DNA from 3 places in the Bradyrhizobium sp. SPXBL-02 genome. Region 2 is predicted to be linked to each of the others. Evidence: predicted binding sites of a transcription regulator. Region 2 holds the regulator's gene; each other region holds the start of a gene.

What was found. Region 2 encodes HrcA, which represses chaperone genes, less so after heat shock. Its sites were predicted from a motif close to GTTAGCACTCNCNNNNNGNGAGTGCTAAC; they were not measured.
Region 1: the regulator HrcA is predicted to act here: its motif matches at 1,685-1,713, upstream of ACNJYD_RS34965 (co-chaperone GroES).
Region 3: the regulator HrcA is predicted to act here: its motif matches at 2,076-2,104, upstream of ACNJYD_RS14610 (co-chaperone GroES).

Annotation. Positions count from the first base shown of each region.
Region 1 is NZ_CP182474.1:7,522,590-7,525,861, forward strand. It holds gene ACNJYD_RS34955 (protein phosphatase CheZ) at 15-800, shown strand; gene ACNJYD_RS34960 (hypothetical protein) at 968-1,489, opposite strand; gene ACNJYD_RS34965 (co-chaperone GroES) at 1,804-2,100, shown strand; gene groL (chaperonin GroEL) at 2,215-3,272, shown strand, end outside.
Region 2 is NZ_CP182474.1:214,239-217,510, forward strand. It holds gene rdgB (RdgB/HAM1 family non-canonical purine NTP pyrophosphatase) at 1-493, opposite strand, end outside; gene rph (ribonuclease PH) at 505-1,218, opposite strand; gene hrcA (heat-inducible transcriptional repressor HrcA) at 1,387-2,475, shown strand; gene grpE (nucleotide exchange factor GrpE) at 2,583-3,203, shown strand.
Region 3 is NZ_CP182474.1:3,189,038-3,192,309, forward strand. It holds gene groL (chaperonin GroEL) at 33-1,673, opposite strand; gene ACNJYD_RS14610 (co-chaperone GroES) at 1,719-2,033, opposite strand; gene ACNJYD_RS14615 (usg protein) at 2,434-2,721, shown strand; gene ACNJYD_RS14620 (tetratricopeptide repeat protein) at 2,845-3,272, opposite strand, start outside.

The sequences.
Region 1 (3,272 bases), 910 kb from region 2:
GGGGGAGTATCCTGATGGCTGTTCACCGCAAGCGTTTTCGCGTCGAGGATATCGCCGGTGGCGAGATGCCGATTTTGGACGTAACCGAAGAGGCAATCCCGATGCATAGCGAGATCATGGCCGAGCTGCGCGCGATCCGCGCCCAGATGGCGAAGGGCATCGTCGCGGCCCCGCTGTCCGGCAGCGCTGCCATGGCGGCGATCGACGCCTCCACGGCCCACGAGCTGTCCGAAGCGCGCACCATGCTCGAGACCTACCGGGCGCAGATCGAGCAGTGCGAGAAGCTGAAGGTGGAGCTCGACCTCATCCACGACGCCATCGACCGCACCAAGCGCGAGATCGCGACGCTGCACGGCAAGAGCTTCGACGGCGGCGAGATGGCCAAGGTCAATGGCGAGCTCGGCGCGGTGGTCGGCGGCACCGAGCAGGCGACTCAGCAGATCCTCGAAGCCGCGGAATCGATCGACCAGGCCGCCAGCGCGATGTCCAAGGTGGACTCGGTCGATCAGCAGAAGCGCCTTGCCGACGACATCCAGGAACGCGTCATCTCGATCTTCGAAGCCTGCAACTTCCAGGACCTGACCGGCCAGCGCATCAGCAAGGTCATGACCACGATGAAGTTCATCGAGCAGCACATCAATGCGATGATGGAGATCTGGGGCGGCGTCGACGCGATCAAGTCCCATGTGCCGGCGCCGGTCGACAGCCGCAGCGAGGACGAGAAGCTCCTCAACGGCCCCAAGCTCGCCGGCGACGTCGGCCACGCCTCGCAGGACGACATCGACGCGCTGTTCGACTGAACGGGGGCGATATAGAAATAACAAAGCGCCGGCCTTGGGGGCCGGCGTTTTTTGTTTTTCGTCATTGCGAGGAGCGAAGCGACGAAGCGATCCAGGCTGTCTCCCAGGAGGCAGTCTGGATTGCTTCGCTCCGCTCGCAATGACGAGACGTTAGGCCAAGGGCTGCCTCACGCCCTCGGCGCGCAGCGGACGTAGACCATGTTGCCGTAGCGGGTAGCGGCGTCCTTGTCGATGAAGCGGGTGATCATGACGCGACCGTCGAAGGAGACGATCTCGCGATCCTGCTCGCCGGGGGTCGGGCCGGCCGGTCCGATGTAATTCTTGCCGCTCGGCGAGCCCTTCAGCCGCAGCTCCTGCGGCGTCGCCTGGTCGGCGAGATGCATGATCACGCCGCCGGAGGAGCCGGCGGTGATCACGTAGGGATTCTTGCATTGCTCGCGCGCCATCTTCTCGGTACGGGCGCGGTCGGCCGGGTTCTGGAACGAGGCGAGGCCCCAGCGGCCGACGATCTCGTCGCCGCGGATGGTGGCCGGCATTTCGGGCGCAACGCCCGGTTCGGCCTCGGGCGGCGGCGAGGACGACGTGAGGGACGGCAGGCTGAAGCCGCCGCCGCAGGCGCCCAGCAGCAGCGCCAGACAAGAGGCGGCCGCCAGATTGGCAACCGTGCGCGCGTGAGCCGAACTGATCATGGCATTCCCCCGAACAAGACCATGGCCGCACCCCTCGAGCAGCCAAGCGCAAAATCGCTGCCGGAGCAATGACGTCGTTCTCTAAGCCGGCGCCCCGAGCGAGTTTCCAATGCCACCATCCTATATCCGCCTCAACAACCGCTTAACCACCTTTGCTTGACAGGATCGCGGCCAAGCCATATTTCCGGACCCACTATTAGCACTCGGAAAGCCCGATTGCTAAGCGCGCCGTTCGATCCTCGACGAGAGGGTGGACGGAAGCGCCGCCCCACCGACCCCACTACTTCCGAAGCGAGCCTCCAAAGGGAAACGTCATGGCTAAATCCAAATTTCGTCCGCTGCATGACCGTGTCGTGGTCAAACGTATCGACGCCGAGGAAAAGACCAAGGGCGGCATCATCATTCCGGACACCGCCAAGGAAAAGCCGTCCCAGGGCGAGGTCGTCGCCGTCGGCCCCGGCGGCCGCGACGAGACCGGCAAGCTGATCCCGATCGACCTCAAGGTCGGCGACCGCGTGCTGTTCGGCAAGTGGTCGGGCACCGAGGTCAAGATCGACAACGAAGAGCTCCTGATCATGAAGGAGTCGGACATCATGGGCGTGCTGGCCTAAGGCCATCCGCCTGAACGGCCGCTGAATGTCATGCCCGGATCCAGGCGATCCGGGCATCCATCATTCCGCCGCGACTAGACAAGACACATCACGTAACACGAGGGATTGCAGACCATGGCTGCCAAAGACGTCAAGTTTTCCGGAGACGCGCGCGATCGCATGCTGCGCGGCGTCGACGTTCTCGCCAACGCCGTCAAGGTGACGCTCGGCCCGAAGGGCCGCAACGTCGTCATCGAGAAGAGCTTCGGCGCCCCCCGCATCACCAAGGACGGCGTCACCGTCGCCAAGGAGATCGAGCTCGAGGACAAGTTCGAGAACATGGGCGCCCAGATGGTGCGTGAGGTCGCCTCCAAGACCAACGACCTCGCCGGCGACGGCACCACCACCGCGACCGTGCTGGCCCAGGCGATCGTGCGCGAAGGCGCCAAGGCCGTCGCCGCCGGCATGAACCCGATGGACCTCAAGCGCGGCATCGACACCGCGGTGGCCGCCGTCATCAAGGACATCGAGAAGCGCGCCAAGCCGGTCGCCGCCTCCTCCGAGGTCGCCCAGGTCGGCACCATCTCCGCCAACGGCGATGCCGCCATCGGCAAGATGATCGCCCAGGCGATGCAGAAGGTCGGCAACGAGGGCGTCATCACCGTCGAGGAGAACAAGTCGCTCGAGACCGAGGTTGACATCGTCGAGGGCATGAAGTTCGACCGCGGCTATCTCAGCCCCTACTTCGTCACCAACGCCGAGAAGATGACCGCCGAGCTCGAGGACGCCTACATCCTCCTGCACGAGAAGAAGCTCTCGGGCCTGCAGGCCATGCTGCCGGTGCTGGAAGCCGTGGTGCAGTCGGGCAAGCCGCTCGTCATCATCGCCGAGGACGTCGAGGGCGAGGCGCTGGCCACCCTGGTCGTCAACCGCCTGCGCGGTGGCCTCAAGGTCGCTGCCGTCAAGGCGCCGGGATTCGGCGACCGCCGCAAGGCCATGCTGGAGGACATCGCGATCCTGACCGGCGGCCAGCTGATCTCCGAGGAGCTCGGCATCAAGCTCGAGAACGTCACGGTGAAGATGCTCGGTCGCGCCAAGAAGGTGGTGATCGACAAGGAGAACACCACGATCGTCAACGGCGCCGGCAAGAAGCCCGACATCGAGGCCCGCGTCGGCCAGATCAAGGCCCAGAT
Region 2 (3,272 bases):
TCGGATCGTAACCGAAGCCGGCGGTGCCGCGCGGCGGCCAGACCAGCGTGCCGTCGACGCGCGCCTCGACATCCTCGCGATGATCGTCGGGCCAGGCGACGCAAAGCGCGGAGACGAAGTGTGCCTTGCGCTTGTCCGGCGTGGTGGCGCCGCGCTCCTGCAGCAGGCGCTCGATCTGCGTCATCGCCGCGTTGAAATCCTTGGATGGACCGGCCCAGCGCGCGCTGTAGATTCCTGGCGCGCCGTCGAGCGCGTCGACGACGATGCCGGAATCGTCGGCGAAGGAGGGAAGCTTGGTCGCCTGCGCTGCGGCGATCGCCTTGATCGCGGCGTTGCTGCGGAAATCGTTGCCGGTCTCCTCGGGCTCGTCCAGGCCGAGCTCGCCGGCCGACACCGCCTCGATCCCGTACGGCGCGAGCAGCTCCCTCATCTCGGCGAGCTTGCCGGGATTGTGGGTGGCGATGACGAGCTTGTCGGTGATTCGGCGGTGCATGGGCCTATTGACTACGCCACGGCCAGTTTCTGCAAGTCCACCAGGCGCGCGATGCCCTTCTGCGCCAGGGCGATCAGCTTCAGGAACTCGTCCTGCGTAAACGGCTCGCGTTCCGCGGTGCCCTGCACCTCGATGATGCGGCCGTCGCCGGTCATGACGAAATTCGCGTCGGTCTCGGCTTCCGAATCCTCGGCATAGTCGAGATCGAGCACCGGCGTGCCGTTGTAGATGCCGCAGGAGATCGCGGCGACGTTGTCGCGCAGCACGTTGGTCTTCACCATGTTGCGCGCCTTCATCCAGTTGAGGCAATCGGCAAGTGCGACCCAGGCGCCGGTGATCGAGGCCGTGCGGGTGCCGCCGTCGGCCTGGAGCACGTCGCAATCGACCGTGATCTGGCGCTCGCCGAGCGCTTCGAGATCGACGATGGTGCGAAGCGAGCGGCCGATCAGCCGCTGGATCTCGACGGTTCGGCCGCTCTGCTTGCCGGCGGAGGCCTCGCGGCGGGTGCGTTCGGAGGTCGCGCGCGGCAGCATGCCGTATTCGGCGGTGACCCAGCCGCGGCCCTGGCCCTTCAGCCACGGCGGCAGGCGCTCCTCCAGCGTGGCGGTGACCAGCACATGGGTGTCGCCGAATTTCACCAGGCACGAGCCTTCCGCATATTTGACCACGCCGCGCTCCAGCGTCACGGGGCGCAATTCGTCGGGCGCACGGCGGCTTGGCCGCATGGGAAATCTCCAAAACTCACGGGAAAAGGCTGTTCGCGGTGCTTGTAGGTGGGGCGGGGGTGGGCGGCAAGGGCTTATTCACCCCCTGACGTCGAGCCCGCAAACGCCACGCTTGTCAGAAGCGGCCCGGATGGACAAATTATAAGTATCTGAGAGGAGTTACCGTCTGTGGCCCATCACGATCCGATCCATCTGATCGCGCCGCGCGCAGGCCTTGCCCAGCTCAACGAGCGTTCCCGCGACATCTTTCGTCAAATTGTCGAAAGCTATCTCGCGACCGGTGAGCCGGTCGGCTCGCGCAATATTTCCCGCCTGATCGCCATGCCGCTGTCGCCGGCCTCCGTCCGCAACGTCATGGCCGATTTGGAACAGCTCGGCCTGATCTATGCCCCGCACACCTCCGCCGGCCGGCTGCCGACGGAACTGGGCCTGCGCTTCTTCGTCGACGCCCTGATGCAGGTCGGCGATCTCAATGAGGCCGAGCGGCAGTCGATCCAGAGCCAGCTCTCCTCCGTCGGCGAGGCGCAATCGGTCGAGGCGGCGCTGGACCAGGCCTTGATGCGGCTCTCCGGCCTGACCCGGGCCGCCGCCGTCGTGCTGACGCCAAAATCCAATGCCCGGCTGAAGCACATCGAATTCGTCCGCCTGGAACCGGAAAAAGCGCTTGTCATCCTGGTCGGCGAGGACGGCCAGGTCGAAAACCGCGTGCTGACGCTGCCGCCCGGAGTTCCCTCCTCGGCGCTGACCGAGGCCGGCAATTTCCTCAATGCGCGGATCCGCGGCCGCACCCTGGCCGAGGCGCGGCTCGAGCTCGAGACCGCACTCGGCGAGGCCCGAGCCGAGCTCGATCAGCTGACACAGAAAGTGATCTCGGCCGGCATCGCCAGCTGGTCCGGCGGCGAGAACGAGGACCGCCAGCTCATCGTCCGCGGGCATGCCAATCTGCTCGAAGACCTGCATGCGCTGGAGGATCTGGAGCGGGTGCGGCTGTTATTCGACGATCTCGAGACCAAGCGCGGCGTGATCGACCTGCTCGGCCGGGCCGAGACCGCCGAAGGCGTGCGCATCTTCATCGGCAGTGAGAACAAGCTGTTCTCGCTGTCGGGGTCCTCCACCATCATCTCGCCCTATCGGGATGCCGCCGGCCACATCGTCGGCGTTCTCGGTGTGATCGGCCCGACGCGGCTGAATTATGCCCGCGTGATCCCGACCGTGGACTACGCCGCCCGCATCGTCAGCCGCCTCTTAGGGGGCTGATTTGGGGGGCTGACCGGCCTTTCCGCCGATCACGGGCGCTTGATTTTCGTGGGCTTAAGCACGATATCCGGGCCAACATCCCTGAAACGAGTTCGAGACCAGAGCCGATGACCGAGCAAGACCGGCAACCCGAAGACACGACTGCAGCGACCGGCGAGCCCGTGGTGTCGAAACCCTACATCATGCCCGACGATCCCGAGCCCGGCGCGGTCGAGACGTTGCAGAAGGAAGCCGCCGAGGCGCGCGACCGCATGCTGCGGACGCTGGCCGAGATGGAGAACTTGCGCAGGCGCACCAGCAAGGAGGTGGCCGACGCCCGCCTCTACGGCATCACCGGCTTCGCCCGCGACGTGCTCGATATCGCCGACAATCTCCAGCGTGCGCTCGATGCCGTTCCGGCCGAAGCGCGTGCTGCGGCCGATCCCGGCCTGATCGCGCTGATCGAGGGCGTCGAGCTCACCGAACGCTCGCTGCTCAACGCGCTGGAAAAGCACGGCGTGAAGAAGCTCGATCCCTTGGGCCAGAAGTTCGACCCGAACTTCCACCAGGCGATGTACGAAGTGCCCGATGCGTCGGTGCCGTCGGCCACCGTGGTGCAGATCATGCAGGCCGGCTACACCATCGGCGATCGCGTGCTGCGCCCGGCGCTGGTCGGCGTCGCCAAGGGCGGCGCAAAGGCTGCGTCTGCGGCGAACAACAACAACGAGCAGAGCGGCGCGGCGAACTGAGTCTCAGACCCTCATGGTGAGGAGCCGCGCCCTTGCGCGGCGTCTCGAACCATGCAGGCCCGGCTCTGG
Region 3 (3,272 bases), 3.0 Mb from region 2:
TCGCGTGTCTCGACTTTGCCTGAGAGGCTGGATCAGAAGTCCATGCCGCCCATGCCGCCGCCCGGGGGCATCGCGGGGCCGGCGCCGCCCTTCTTGGGCAGCTCGGCGACCATGGCTTCCGTGGTGATCAGGAGCGCGGCCACCGAGGCTGCGTTCTGGATCGCGGTGCGGACCACCTTGGTCGGGTCGATGATGCCCTTCTTGACGAGGTCGGCATATTCGCCGGTCTGGGAGTCGAAGCCGTAATTGTAGGCCTTGTTCTCCAGGATCTTGCCGACGATCACCGAGCCGTCTTCACCGGCGTTGATCGCGATCTGGCGAGCGGGCGCCGACAGCGCCTTGCGCACGATCTCGACGCCGGTCTTCTGGTCGTCGTTCTTGGTGCGCAGGCCCTTGAGCTGCTCGGAGGCACGGAGCAGGGCGACGCCGCCGCCCGGAACGATGCCTTCTTCCACGGCCGCGCGGGTCGCATGCATCGCGTCATCAACGCGATCCTTGCGCTCCTTCACCTCGACCTCGGTCGCGCCGCCGACGCGGATCACCGCGACGCCGCCCGCGAGCTTGGCGAGACGCTCCTGGAGCTTCTCACGGTCGTAGTCCGAGGTGGTCTCCTCGATCTGCGCCTTGATCTGGGCCACGCGCGCCTCGATGTCGGCCTTCTTGCCGGCGCCGTTGACGATCGTGGTGTTCTCCTTGTCGATCATCACCTTCTTGGCGCGACCGAGCATGTTGAGCGTGACGTTCTCGAGCTTGATGCCGAGATCTTCCGAGATCGCCTGGCCGCCGGTCAGGATCGCGATGTCCTGCAGCATGGCCTTGCGGCGATCGCCGAAGCCCGGAGCCTTGACGGCCGCGACCTTCAGGCCGCCGCGCAGGCGGTTTACGACCAGGGTCGCAAGCGCTTCGCCTTCGACGTCCTCGGCGACGATGACCAGCGGCTTGCCGGTCTGCACCACGGCCTCGAGCAGCGGCAGCAGCTCGTTCAGCGAGGAGAGCTTCTTCTCGTTGATGAGGATGTAGGCGTCGTCCATCTCGACGCGCATCTTGTCGGCGTTGGTGACGAAGTAGGGCGAGATGTAGCCGCGGTCGAACTGCATGCCCTCGACCACGTCGAGCTCGGTCTCGAGCGACTTGGCTTCCTCGACGGTGATGACACCCTCGTTGCCGACCTTCTTCATGGCGTCGGAGAGGAACTTGCCGATCTCGGCATCGCCGTTGGCCGAGATGGTGCCGACCTGGGCGATCTCGTCGTTCGAGGTGACCTTCTTCGAGTTCTTCTCGAGGTCGGCCACGACGGCTTCGACCGCGAGGTCGATACCGCGCTTGAGGTCCATCGGGTTCATGCCGGCGGCGACCGACTTGGCGCCTTCCTTCACGATCGCGGCCGCGAGCACGGTCGCGGTGGTGGTGCCGTCGCCGGCCGCGTCAGCGGACTTGGAGGCGACTTCGCGCACCATCTGCGCGCCCATGTTCTCGAACTTGTCGTCGAGCTCGATCTCCTTGGCGACGGTGACGCCGTCCTTGGTGATGCGGGGAGCGCCGAACGACTTGTCGAGCACGACGTTGCGGCCCTTCGGACCGAGCGTGACCTTCACCGCGTTGGCGAGGATGTCGACGCCGCGCAGCATCTTGTCGCGCGCTTCAACCGAGAATTTGACTTCTTTGGCTGCCATCTGAATTTTTCCTTGAGGGTTTGACTGGAGGGAGGAGAGGGGCTCTTAAGCCGCCTTCTTCTTGGACTCGCTGACTTCGAGAACGCCCATCACGTCGCTCTCCTTCATGATCAGCAGGTCCTGGCCGTCGATCTTGACCTCGGTGCCGGACCACTTGCCGAACAGCACGCGGTCGCCGACCTTCAGGTCGATCGGGATCAGCTTGCCAGCTTCGTCGCGGCCACCGGGGCCAACGGCGACGACTTCGCCCTGGGAGGGCTTTTCCTTGGCAGTGTCGGGAATGATGATGCCGCCAGCGGTCTTCTCTTCGGCGTCGATGCGCTTGACCACGACGCGGTCGTGAAGCGGACGGAATTTCATGCAGTCCTCCTAAGCAATTGCTCGGGTTGAGGTTTTGAGATTGTTAGCAATCGTTGCCCGTGAGTGCTAGCACGGGCGACGCTGAAATAGGACAGGAATTTTGCGGGGGCAAGGGTTTGTAGCAGAAAAAATAGCAGCCGAAAGCGCGGACTGCCAGAAACCCTTTTCCATCGTTAACCAGCCTCGGAGGCCTCTTTGAGGCCGCTTGGGAGGCCGTATTAGCACGGAGTCGTCTCTGCTGCTAAAGCATTGAATTTCAACAGCTTGTTAAACTTTTGGGCTTGAGATGAGTTGTCAGTTTGCGTCACATTTCTCTCATGTGAGCGCATCGTTTCCGGGTGGCTCCCGGGGCACGGACAGGCCACCCCCCGCAAATGCGCTCCTGCAAAGGAGGTTTGGCATGGGACTGCGCGTTGGGGGCGTTTCCGAGGAATTCCGGAAACAGATGCTGGGCTACGGGCTGACGACGGCACAAATTCTCTATCGGATGCCGGATCATCCCTCGCTGCTGCAGACCTATGTCTGGCAGAACTACGACATGTTTCCGAAATTCCCCGCGCTGACCGATTTCCTGGCGTTCTGGCAGGAGAAGCTCGACGGTCCCCTCCACTCGGTCACGGTGGCACATTGCAAGCTGATCAAGCCGGCCGAGCTCCGCGCCGTCGACGGCGTGTTCCGGCTGCATTGAACAGCGCAGCGGTCTCGGAGGGTGGGCAAAGGCGCGCACTTCGCGCGCAGTGCCCACCATCTCTCCGTGATATCCAGTAATGGTGGGCACGCTACGCTTAGCCCACCCTACGAGATCTCCCAATCAGACGCCGCTGTTGCAATAGCGCGTCCACATCGCGCGATAGGCCTCGTCCACCGCTTGCGCATATGAGACGGGGTTGCCCGCGGCCGCGGCGTTGATCGTTGCGGGCAATTCGCGGCGCAATTGGTCGAGCTCGCCGATCACGGCCGCACGGCTGGCCGCGATCTCGACATAGGCCTCCTCGCTGTCGGCGACCCAGTCCGGCAGGCCAAGCGCGGTGAGGATGGCGCCGGCAGCGCGGCCGGGCAGGCTGCTCCCCAGCTTCGCCACCACGGGCACGCCCATCTGCAGGGCTTCCCATGTGCTGACGCCGCCGTTCTGCGGGAACGGGTCGAGGGCAATGTCGATGCGGTTGAACGATGCCAGATGCTCGTCCCGCAAGGTGGCTCCAAGCAGATCGACGCGTTCGGCCGGCAATCGGCACGCCG